3 regions of the Bacillus sp. Hm123 genome follow, and region 3 is predicted to be linked to each of the others. Evidence: riboswitches for the same ligand, from Rfam matches in the RefSeq annotation. Region 3 holds a riboswitch; each other region holds the start of a gene.
What was found. A riboswitch is a leader RNA that binds a small molecule or an ion and turns the genes downstream of it on or off. The one in region 3 is predicted to bind S-adenosylmethionine.
Positions count from the first base shown of each region.

Region 1: linked by a shared signal. The riboswitch ahead of ACSVDJ_RS04185 (bifunctional homocysteine S-methyltransferase/methylenetetrahydrofolate reductase) and the one ahead of ACSVDJ_RS05980 (methionine biosynthesis PLP-dependent protein) in region 3 are both predicted to bind S-adenosylmethionine.
Region 2: linked by a shared signal. The riboswitch ahead of ACSVDJ_RS07310 (O-acetylhomoserine aminocarboxypropyltransferase/cysteine synthase family protein) and the one ahead of ACSVDJ_RS05980 (methionine biosynthesis PLP-dependent protein) in region 3 are both predicted to bind S-adenosylmethionine.

Region 1 is NZ_CM200277.1:808,775-812,694, reverse strand. It holds gene ACSVDJ_RS04200 (nitric oxide synthase oxygenase) at 1-13, opposite strand, end outside; gene ACSVDJ_RS04195 (PaaI family thioesterase) at 67-486, opposite strand; gene ACSVDJ_RS04190 (EamA family transporter) at 588-1,490, opposite strand; SAM riboswitch class I at 1,708-1,818, shown strand; gene ACSVDJ_RS04185 (bifunctional homocysteine S-methyltransferase/methylenetetrahydrofolate reductase) at 1,894-3,759, shown strand; gene metH (methionine synthase) at 3,737-3,920, shown strand, end outside.
Region 2 is NZ_CM200277.1:1,402,450-1,406,369, forward strand. It holds gene pgsA (CDP-diacylglycerol--glycerol-3-phosphate 3-phosphatidyltransferase) at 1-254, shown strand, start outside; gene ACSVDJ_RS07305 (competence/damage-inducible protein A) at 390-1,634, shown strand; SAM riboswitch class I at 1,723-1,834, shown strand; gene ACSVDJ_RS07310 (O-acetylhomoserine aminocarboxypropyltransferase/cysteine synthase family protein) at 1,933-3,231, shown strand; gene recA (recombinase RecA) at 3,624-3,920, shown strand, end outside.
Region 3 is NZ_CM200277.1:1,137,420-1,141,339, forward strand. It holds gene ACSVDJ_RS05975 (NAD(P)-dependent malic enzyme) at 26-1,282, opposite strand; SAM riboswitch class I at 1,664-1,769, shown strand; gene ACSVDJ_RS05980 (methionine biosynthesis PLP-dependent protein) at 1,851-2,960, shown strand; gene metC (cystathionine beta-lyase) at 2,966-3,920, shown strand, end outside.

The sequences.
Region 1 (3,920 bases), 330 kb from region 3:
GTTGCCTATTCATTCATGCTCCACCTTCAATAGATTGCTTTTACCGAAAGTATATCATTTTTTTCTTTAACAATCTTGCGGCAATTGCTCTCGGATGATCTTAAACGTCCCTGTTCCTTTGCCAAGCAACCGTCCATCCGCATCGGTGATTTCGCCTTCAATAAATGCAATTTTGTAGCCTTGCTGAAGGATCGTTGCTTCCGCAAATATTTCACCTGAAGATACACTAGCGAGAAAATGCGTCGTTAAATTAGTCGTTACACATTTTTCTTTTGTGACCGCCCGAAGCAGCATCCCTTGAATGAAATCAAGCATCGTCGCATACACCCCTCCATGCAACGTGCCATTCGTATTCAATAATACATCTTTAATATTCAGCTTAATTTTCACCCGATCGTCTGTAAACTCAACCACTTCAAAGCCAATATGCTGAAAAAATACGTTGTTCTCGAAATCCTCTTTAATAAACTGTAATGTTGTCGTCATGCTCTCTCCATCCTTTCTTCGTTCCTACCTTTTTAATTCTTGAATCCCATCGAAAAACCTGCAAAGATAAGAAAAAGCTACCTTACATAAGCAAGATAGCCTTAATTCGTATACACTTTCTTCGGACGCGCCATTTTTCTGGAACGCCACTGTGGAACAGCAATTCCGATTAAAATCAATAAAACCCCGGTTGTCTGCTCCGGCGTGATCTGTTCACCAAGAATTACCATCGCTGATAAAATAGCCGCCGGTAATTCCGCCGCTCCAACAATTGTTGCCGTTCCAGAATCGATATGTGGGGTCCCAATCGCAAAGAGAATCACTGGTAGGATGACCCCGAACAGCGCGGAGAGTAAACCATATGCCCATAACCCGCCTGTGAGCGTCCCATCCACAATAAAGGTAGGCGGTACAAAGAATAATACCGTCACAAATCCCCCAACTGTAATCACTAAACTTCTTTGAATCGTCGGTACACCTTTTCCCGCTTTTCCACTAAAGAAAATAAATAAAGCGAACGTAATCGCTGCTAAAAAGCCGAACACAAGCCCTTTCGTCTGGTTCATCCAATCGATTTGATCAGATAGAAGACCTCCTGCTAACAATGTACCTCCCCAAAGAAAGACGATCGAAATTAACTTTAAATTAGATGGCCAAGTTCTTAAATAAATCGCCTCTATCACAATCCCGATCCAAGTAAATTGAAACAGTAGCACAATCGCCATCGAAGCAGATAACTGTTCAATACTCGTCGCATAAAACACGCCGGTTAAGCTTAATAAAATTCCAACTCCCAACAACGAGCCTAGCTGTTTCATATTTAACTTCACTCGTTTCGTAAACAACACAATCACGAATAATAACAGCAATCCCAAAAAATATTGAGCACCCGTCGCCTGTTCTGCCTGATAACCAGCATTTGTCGTCAGTTTAACTACCGATGAATGCAAGCCATAGCTACAAGCGCCTAACAATACGAATAAAGAATAACGAAGCTGACTCAACTTCTTTGCCTCCTCCAATTGATCGATCCGAATGTCAAATTAATGCAAGTATAGTCCTCTAATTCACGTTCATCAATGGGATTACTCAAATTCCTAAAACTCAGAAATTTCCCATTTTACACGCTATTTTTCAATAAAAATTAAACAAATATTCTAAATATTCTCTTGACTCTTTCCTTCACAACCGCTATGATGTTTCTATCAATTAAATAACGTTTTCTTATCAAGAGAAGCCGAGGGTACTGGCCCTAGGACGCTTCAGCAACCAGCCGATGATCGGCCCGGTGCTAACTCCAGCAAACGACTGTACTCGTTTGACAGATAAGAAGGAATAGCGATCGCTAATGACAACACCTTCTTATTTTTTAAGAAGGTGTTTTTTATTTTAGAGAGGGTGAAGAAAATGAGCTTTTTAGATCGATTGAAACACGAGGTGCTAACGGCGGACGGAGCGATGGGGACATTACTTTATTCATATGGAATTGATTTTTGCTATGAAGAATTAAATGTGGAAAAACGAGAAGTGATTGAACAAATTCACCTTGAGTATATTAAAGCAGGAGCGGATATCATTCAAACGAACTCCTACGGGGCCAATGCCTATAAACTAGCGCGCTACGGCTTGGAGCATCGCGTACAACAATTCAACAAAGCTTCGATGCAAATTGCGAAAAAAGCGGCATCCCCACATGATCGCTTCGTGTTAGGAACGATTGGCGGCATCCGTGGGATGAGAAAAAATAGCGTGACATTAACAGAAATTGAAGCGGCAATTCGTGAGCAAGCGGACAGTCTTTTATCCGAACAGCCAGATGGCCTCCTGTTTGAAACGTATTATGATTTTGATGAATTAACAACCGTGTTAAAAATGGTTCGTCGTCTGACTGACCTCCCACTCATCGCCCAAGTGTCGATGCATGAGCCAGGTGTACTTCAAAACGGGATGGCGTTAAATCAAGCACTTCATCATCTCGAAGGATTAGGAGCGGACGTCGTTGGAGTGAACTGCCGACTCGGTCCTCACCATACGATTCAAGCGTTAGAAGAAGTGGCCTTGCCGGAAAAAGCCTTCCTATCGGCCTATCCAAATGCCAGTCTACTAGATGTCGAGGACGGGCGAATCGTCTATGAATCAGAAGCCGATTACTTCGGGCAAGCGGCTGTCAAGCTACGCAACGAAGGGGTTCGCTTAATCGGTGGCTGCTGTGGAACGACGCCAAAGCATATTGAAGCGACGAAAAAAGCGTTAGCCTCTCTCCCGCCGATCACCAAAAAAAAAGTGAAAACAAAACAACCGATTATCATTGCAGAAACGGCCGTTCCGTCTCTTCCACGCCTGCATGAAAAAGTGAAAACGGAACGAACGATTATCGTTGAACTAGATACACCGAAACAGCTAGATACCAATGCTTATATCGAAGGGGCAAAAGCGTTGCACGAAACAGGCATCGCTGCGGTTACGATGGCCGATAACTCGCTCGCTTCCCCGCGAGTCAGCAACCTTGCGATCGCATCTTTATTGAAAATGAATCATCATATTCGGCCGCTCGTCCACATTACATGCCGCGATCGTAATTTGATCGGGCTGCAATCACATTTAATGGGCTTACACGCACTAGGCTTGCATGATGTACTAGCGATCACGGGCGACCCGACAAAAATTGGCGACTTCCCCGGCGCGACTTCGGTCTATGACGTATCCAGCTTAGAACTGATTCAATTAATTAAGCGAATGAATGAAGGCATCTCTTTTTCCGGAAAGCCATTTAAACAGAAAGCTAATTTTTCCGTCGCCGCTGCCTTTAATCCAAATGTGCGTGTGCTTGACCGCGCAGTGAAGCGATTAGAGAAAAAAATCGAATGCGGAGCCGATTATTTTATTACCCAGCCGGTGTTTACAAAGGGAAAAATCATCGAGGTGTACGAAGCAACGAAACATTTGCCAACGCCGATTTTTATCGGCATTATGCCTTTAACAAATTCAAGAAATGCTGAATTTCTCCATCATGAAGTGCCTGGTATTAAATTGTCGGATGAAACGTTGAAAAGAATGAAAGCTTGCGAAGGAGATCGAGAATCTTCCACTCGTGAAGGCGTCAACATCGCAAAAGAGCTCATTGACACAGCAGCAGAGCTATTTAACGGTATTTATTTAATCACACCGTTCTTGCGATACGAAATGTCGATTCAGCTCATCCAATATATTCAACAGCTCGATGGAAAAACAAACGAAAGAGGGATCACTCATGTCCAACCGACATCCAATTGAACAAGAACTAGAAAAACGCATACTTATCATTGATGGGGCCATGGGAACGATGCTTCAGCAAGCCGATTTAACCGCCGAAGACTTCGGTGGCGAACAATATGATGGCTGCAATGAATATTTAAACATGACCGCCCCCGATGTGATTGATCGCATTCATCGAG
Region 2 (3,920 bases), 270 kb from region 3:
GCGAATTTGCTGTCACGGGGCTGCGCCTTATTCTTGCTGGTGAAGGCGAAGTGGTCGCTGCGAATATGCTTGGCAAAATCAAAACATGGACGCAAATTATTGCGATTTCCGCTCTATTGCTCCATAATGCGCCATTTGAAAGCTTGTCGATCCCATTTGCTGATATCTCACTATGGGTAGCGACATTCTTTACGATATGGTCCGGTTGGGATTATTTCTATCTCAATCGTCACGTATTTAAACATTCAAAATAATAGATAGGAGGCTGACTTAAGCAAAGAATCAGACACACTCTTACTATCATATAGTTGTTATAGTGGATACTATATGAGCGCTAAGGGCAGTCATTCAATGTTTTTGTCAGCTTTTTTAGAAGTAGGGGTGTTAGTATGAACGCTGAAATTATTGCTGTAGGATCTGAGTTGTTACTAGGACAAATTACCAATACGAATGCACAGTTTCTTTCTCATCATTTAGCCGAAATCGGCATTAATGTATACTATCATACAGTTGTGGGAGATAATCCGACACGACTGGTTGATGTGGTGAAAGAAGCGGAGAAGCGTGCCGATCTGTTAATTTTCACAGGCGGACTTGGACCGACAAAGGATGATTTGACGAAGGAAGCGCTTGCCAAACATATTGGGTGTGAACTTGAATATAATGAAGTCGCCTTGAAAAGTATAGAAGCGTATTTTGTCAAAGTGAACCGAACAATGACTGAAAATAATAAGAAACAAGCTTTAGTGATGAGCGGAAGTACAGTATTACCAAATGATTATGGCATGGCTCCGGGGATGTTACTTAAAGCAAGTGGAAAACAGTATATGTTATTGCCTGGACCACCGAAAGAAATGCAACCGATGTTTTTAAACTATGGAAAAAATGAGTTGATCCAACTGTTAGAGAAAGTCGAGCGAATCGAGTCTCGGGTATTGAGGTTTTTCGGAATTGGTGAATCGGCTCTTGAGGTTGAAGTGGAAGACTTGTTACTCAATCAAAAGAATCCAACGATTGCCCCATTAGCAGGAGATGGAGAGGTCACGCTTCGAATTACAGCGAAGCATGAATCAGAAGAAGAAGCTATTGGCATGATTCAGGAAGTAGAAGCTGAAATTCTCCGACGTGTCGGTCCATATTTTTATGGGTATGACCAAACAACGATTGTGGAAGAGTTGGCGGAATTACTGAAGGAAAGAAATTTATCGATTGCAGCTGCTGAGAGTTTAACAGGTGGTCTTTTCCAAAGTGAATTGACAGCTGTCGAAGGTGTGAGTGCGATCTTTAAAGGCGGGATCGTTTGTTACTCCAATGATGCGAAGAAGCAACTTGTTAATGTGAAAAAAGAGACTATTGATACATATGGAGCTGTCAGTGAACAATGTGCACTTGAACTAGCAGAAAATACAAGAGCGATTTTCGATAGTGATTTTGCTATTAGTTTTACTGGAGTGGCTGGTCCTGATGAAATGGATGGCCAAGCCCCTGGCACTGTTTGGATTGGCCTGGCCGAACGTTCTCAAGAGACGAAAGTTTATCAGCTTAACCTTGTGGGAAGTCGAGCGGGGATTCGTAAGCGTTCAGTTAAATATGGCTGCCATTATTTACTTCACGCTCTCGATCAAAATAAATAAAAATATTCAAAATATTATTGACCATTCTGATTGGATTATTATATAATCTTTTTAAGAGTTTACTGGCTTATTGAATTTAATATTGACACTCTTATTACGAGCGGCGGAGGGATTAGGCCCTATGAAGCCCGGCAACCTTCAGGCGATATTGTCTGAAACGGTGCTAATTCCTACAGACTTTTTTGTCTGGAAGATAAGAGGAGGACCTAATCATTAAACCCTCTTCTTTTTGATAAGAAGAGGGGTTTTTTATCTTCCTCTAGAACATCATAAACATTCATTTAGGAGGGGTTTACACATGACAAAAGAAAATTGGGATCAAGAGACATTGTTATTACACGGAGGCCAGGTGCCAGATCCAGTGACAGGAGCTCGTGCTGTACCGATTTATGAAACAACTTCGTACGTATTTGAAGATACAGATCATGCGAACGCTTTATTCGCGCTACAAAAGCCTGGAAATATTTACACCCGTATTACGAATCCAACGGTTGATGTATTTGAAAAACGAGTGGCATTGCTTGAAGAAGGAGCTGCCGCAGTAGCATTATCTTCCGGAATGGCAGCCATCGCTTTTTCTATATTGAATTTAGCACATGCGGGCGATGAAATCGTGGCAGCGAGTAATTTATATGGTGGTACATATAATTTATTTGCTAACACGCTTCCGAAGTATGGCATCACCGTTAAATTTGTTGATTCGACGGATCCTGAGAACTACCGAAAAGCGATTACACCGAAAACGAAGGCTCTTTTTGGAGAAATTATCGGAAATCCATCTCTAAATGTGTTGGATGTGGAGAAAGTGGCAGATATCGCTCATGCGAATGGTATCCCGCTAATTATCGATAGCACATTCGCATCACCGTATGTTTGCAAGCCGCTTACTTGGGGGGCAGATATCGTCGTCCATTCTGCGACGAAATGGATTAGTGGCCACGGTACAGTGATTGGTGGTGTCGTAGTAGATGGTGGGAAGTTCAATTGGGACAGCGAGAAATTCCCTGGTTTTACAGAGCCTGACGAATCTTATCATGGGTTGAAATATGCTGACATTGAAGGATCAGCATTTGCTGTGAAGCTACGAGTGCAGCTGTTAAGAGATTTTGGTCCGGCTTTAAGTGCCAATAGTGCTTTTTTATTGCTGCAAGGACTGGAGACGCTTCATTTGCGAATTCAACGTCATCACGAAAATACATTAGAAATCGTGAACTATTTAAACAATCACCCTGGTGTGGAATGGGTTTCCCATCCGAGTTTACCAGAACATCCATCACATGATTTAGCTAAAAAATATTTGAACAATAGCAACGGATCGATCGTCGTTTTCGGTATTAAAGGTGGTCGAGAAGCAGGGAAAACAGTAATTGATAATGTGCAATTATGGTCACATGTTGCCAATGTCGGGGATGGAAAGTCATTGATCATTCACCCGGCTACAACGACGCACCAACAGTTAAATAAAGAGGAGTTAGAAAAGTCTGGAGTGAAAGAAGAGTTAATTCGTTTATCGATCGGACTAGAATCTACAAAGGACTTAATTGTTGATTTGAATCAAGCGATTGAAAAAGCAACAGGAGTTACCGTAGAGGCATAAAAGAAAAAACAAAAGACTGGCGCTTAGATGGAATATCTATACGGTATAGGTTAGTTACTGTATATTCCATTTTAGCGTCGGTCTTTTTATGATGAAAATAGCGTATAAGTTGATTGAAATCAGTCATTAAAGATACCCTTCTTGATAAAGTCTGTGGTAATATAGATAGGCGGATGCTTATCAGTTTTTTCCTCCAACTTTTCTCCAAACGATGTCCTTCTTCAGATTGTGTGGTCTTTTTTCTCAAAACATGTAAATATTAAAAAAGCGAATAAATGTTCGCTTTTCACTTGAAATTGTCTCATAAAAAGGGTATAGTAATGATAGATTTTGAAACAGGAAATTCAATAATTAATTTTTTAATAGATTTGTTATTTTAAGGAGGAATTTGAATGAACGATCGTCAAGCAGCATTAGATATGGCTTTAAAGCAAATTGAAAAGCAATTCGGTAAAGGGTCGATTATGAAGCTAGGTGAGCAAACTGATCGCAAAATCTCAACGATCCCAAGTGGATCCCTTGCTCTTGATGCAGCGCTTGGAGTAGGTGGCTATCCACGTGGGCGTATTATTGAAATATATGGTCCAGAGAGTTCTGGTAAGACGACGGTGGCTCTTCATGCGATTGCTGAAGTACAAGCAAGTGGTGGTCAGGCAGCGTTTATTGATGCGGAGCACGCGCTCGATCCA
Region 3 (3,920 bases):
GAAGCATATGGTGATCGACCTTTTATTATAAAATAATTTCAGCAGGTTTTACTTGAATAGCTGATAGCTGGTAGGTTTTGTGACGTAGGGAATCAACATTAATATGTTGACGAGCGACACCTGAGTGAATAGCAGCGGCGGCTACAGCAGCGGCTACTTCTGGTGCAACCCGGGCGTCAAATGCTGAAGGGATAATATAATCATCTGCTAGTTCATGGTCTGCTATGAGGGAAGCGATGGCGTGAGCAGCGGCAATTTTCATTTCTTCATTAATATCAGTTGATCGAGTATCAAGTGCTCCGCGGAATATCCCTGGGAAAGCAAGAACATTATTTACTTGGTTAGGGAAGTCTGAGCGTCCTGTGCCAATCACTTTAACTCCGGCTGCTTTTGCCTTTATCGGATCAATTTCTGGGTTAGGATTGGCCATCGCAAAGACGATCGGATCTTGTGCCATTGTACGGACCATTTCTGATGTTAACGCTCCAGCAGCAGACACACCAATAAATACATCACTATTGATAATCGCTTCTTCAAGTCGGCCTTCTATTCGGTTAGGATTAGTAAACGTTGCGATGTCTTCTTTTACAGAGTTCATCCCATGAGGTCTTCCTGCATATATCGCTCCTTTAGAATCACACATAATGATTTCCTTTACGCCAAAGCTATATAATAAGTTAGCGATAGCGATCCCGGCAGCACCTGCGCCATTTATAACGACTTTAATATCGCTAAATGTTTTGTGCACGAGCTTTAAGGAATTAATTAAGCCAGCAAGTGTGACGATGGCTGTTCCGTGTTGGTCATCGTGGAAAATGGGAATATCCATTTCTTTTTTTAACCTTTCTTCGATTAGAAAGCAATTAGGTGCTTTAATATCTTCCAAATTGACGCCACCGAAGGAAGATTGCAATAATTTAACGGTCTTGATCACTTCTTCAGGATCTTTCGTGTCGATACAAATAGGGAAAGCATCAACGCCCGCGAAATTTTTAAACAAAATGGCTTTTCCCTCCATAACGGGTAGCGAGGCATCTGCTCCGATATCACCAAGACCTAAAACGGCTGTCCCATCTGAAACGACTGCAACAGTATTCGCCTTCATAGTATACTCATATATCTTTTCGGGATGAGCATGGATCTCTAAGCATGGTTCTGCTACTCCAGGCGAATACACTAGACTTAAATCTTTAACATTCTTTACATTTAATTTCGCTGACGTTTCTAACTTTCCTTGGTGGTGTCGATGAATTTCTAAAGCATCTTCTCGCAAATTGTGCATACGTTTACTCTCTCCTTTTGTTATTTAAGTAAAATTCTCTAAGAAGCCTGCATTATAAGTTAATGTTTTTTATTGTATAATAGGCTAAAAAGATAATCAACAAAATTTTCAGAAAATTAACAAAAATATCTAATTGTTTATCCCGCATTAACGGGCTGTAAGACTCCCATCTCAACATGACAGAAGGAGCGCAGACATGTAGGTGGGAGATCAACAGCCCATAAAAGCCCGATTGGTTCAACTAACAATCAGCGGGGATGAAGAAAACCCCACTGATTGAAGTTTCACTTTATTAGAAAAAAATAAATATTCAAAAAAGAGTTGCTATTGATCATTTGATCCTGTACAGTAATAAAAACGAAAAATTTTAAATTAAATAGGTTCTTATCAAGAGAAGTGGAGGGACTGGCCCGATGATACTTCAGCAACCGACTATTTGTAAGTCAAGGTGCTAAATCCAGCGGACGAAAAGTCCGAAAGATGAGAAGAAGTGATAGAAAAAGCCTTCTTCTTAAGAAGGCTTTTTTGTTTTTTCTAAATAAATCGCTACTAGTAAGGAGAGGATAACATGGGAAATAAGCATATAGAGACGATTTTAGCGCAAATTGGGAATCGGAGTGAAGAACAGACGGGGGCAGTGAATCCACCTGTTTATTTTTCTACCGCTTATCGCCATGAAGGAATTGGGCGTTCTACCGGATTTGATTACATTCGTACAGGAAATCCGACTAGACAGATTGTAGAACAAGCAATAGCCGAGTTAGAAGGAGGAGATGCGGGGTTCGCTTTTTCTTCAGGTATGGCGGCTATTCATACGATTCTATCGTTAACTGAGCCTGGAGATGAATGGCTTGTATCTGCGGATCTTTATGGAGGCACTTATCGATTGTTCGAGAAAATGTGGAAAAAGTATCGCGTATCGTTTACTTATGATAGCTTTCAAAATTTGTCTAAAACGAGAGAGAAGCTATCGCCAACTACAAAGGTCATCTTCCTTGAAACGCCAACGAACCCTCTTTTACAGGAAGTAGATATAAAAGCTGTAGCCGCTTTTGCTAAGGAGAATGGGCTGTTATTGATTGTTGACAATACGTTTTATACGCCATTGCTTCAACGTCCACTTTTAGACGGAGCGGATATTGTCATCCATAGCGCGACGAAGTATTTAGGTGGACATAACGATGTATTGGCTGGACTAGTAGCTGTGAAGGGTGAGGAGTTAGCAGGAAAAATAGCAGAGCTACAAAATGCCGCCGGAGCGGTCTTATCACCGTTCGATTCTTGGTTATTAATTCGGGGGTTAAAAACATTAGGGCTGCGAATGAAGCAGCATGAAGAAAACACTAAGCAAATAGCAGAATTCTTGCGATGTTGTCCGGAAGTAACGGATGTTTTTTATCCAGGGCGTGGAGGAATGCTATCTTTCCGAATAGCTTCAGAAAATTGGGTCGATCCTTTTTTACAAAGCCTTCAGTTGATCTCATTTGCGGAAAGTCTCGGTGGAGTTGAAAGCTTTATTACGTATCCCGCTACACAGACTCATATGGACATTCCAGAAGAGGTACGGCTCGAGCGTGGAGTTTGTAATCGTCTGCTTCGATTTTCGGTCGGGATTGAGCATACTGAAGATTTATTAGCTGATTTAACACAGGCATTTAACATAATGAAAGAGGAGTGATAGGTATGGAAAAAACATATTCCTTTCAAACGAAATTATTGCATAATCGTCATAAATTTGATGAACAAACAGGCGCAGTAAGCGTTGCTGTGCAGCATGCGTCCACCTTTCATCAAGCGGATTTTGACCAATTTGGCAATTATGATTATAGTCGTTCAGGCAATCCAACAAGGGAAGCATTAGAGGAAGCGATCGCTGAATTAGAAGGCGGAACGAGAGGATTTGCTTTCTCATCAGGTATGGCAGCTATTTCTACCGCGTTTTTATTACTTTCGCAAGGAGATCATGTTTTAATCACGGAAGATGTATACGGGGGCACGTATCGAATGGTGACGACCGTGTTAAACCGATTTGGGATTGATTATACATTTGTTGATATGAGCAATTTACATGAAGTGGCTTCAAACATAAGAGAAAACACGAAGCTTATTTATATCGAAACACCGTCTAATCCATTATTAAAAGTGACTGACATTCGTGGGATCGTTAAGCTAGCAAAGGCACATTATTGTTTAACTTTTGTCGACAATACGTTCTTAACACCCGCGTTACAACAGCCTCTTGAGTTAGGTGTCGACCTTGTTCTGCATAGTGCAACAAAGTTCTTGTCCGGTCATAGCGATGTATTAGCTGGGCTGGCTGTAACGAAAGACGAACAATTAGGCGACCGCTTATATCAGCTTCAAAATACGTTTGGCGCTGTATTAGGTGCTCATGATTCTTGGCTTGTATTAAGGGGCCTGAAAACTCTTCATGTACGCTTAGAGCAGTCTTCCGAAACAGCTAAAGAGTTAGCTGACTTTTTACAAAAGCATGAACTAGTCGAGAAAGTTTATTACCCTGGGTTAACGGATCATCCAGGACATGAAGTACATTCCTATCAAGCAAGAGGGGCAGGGGCCGTCCTTTCGTTTGAATTGAAAAATGAAGAGGCAGTTAGGCAGTTTGTTCAACATATAA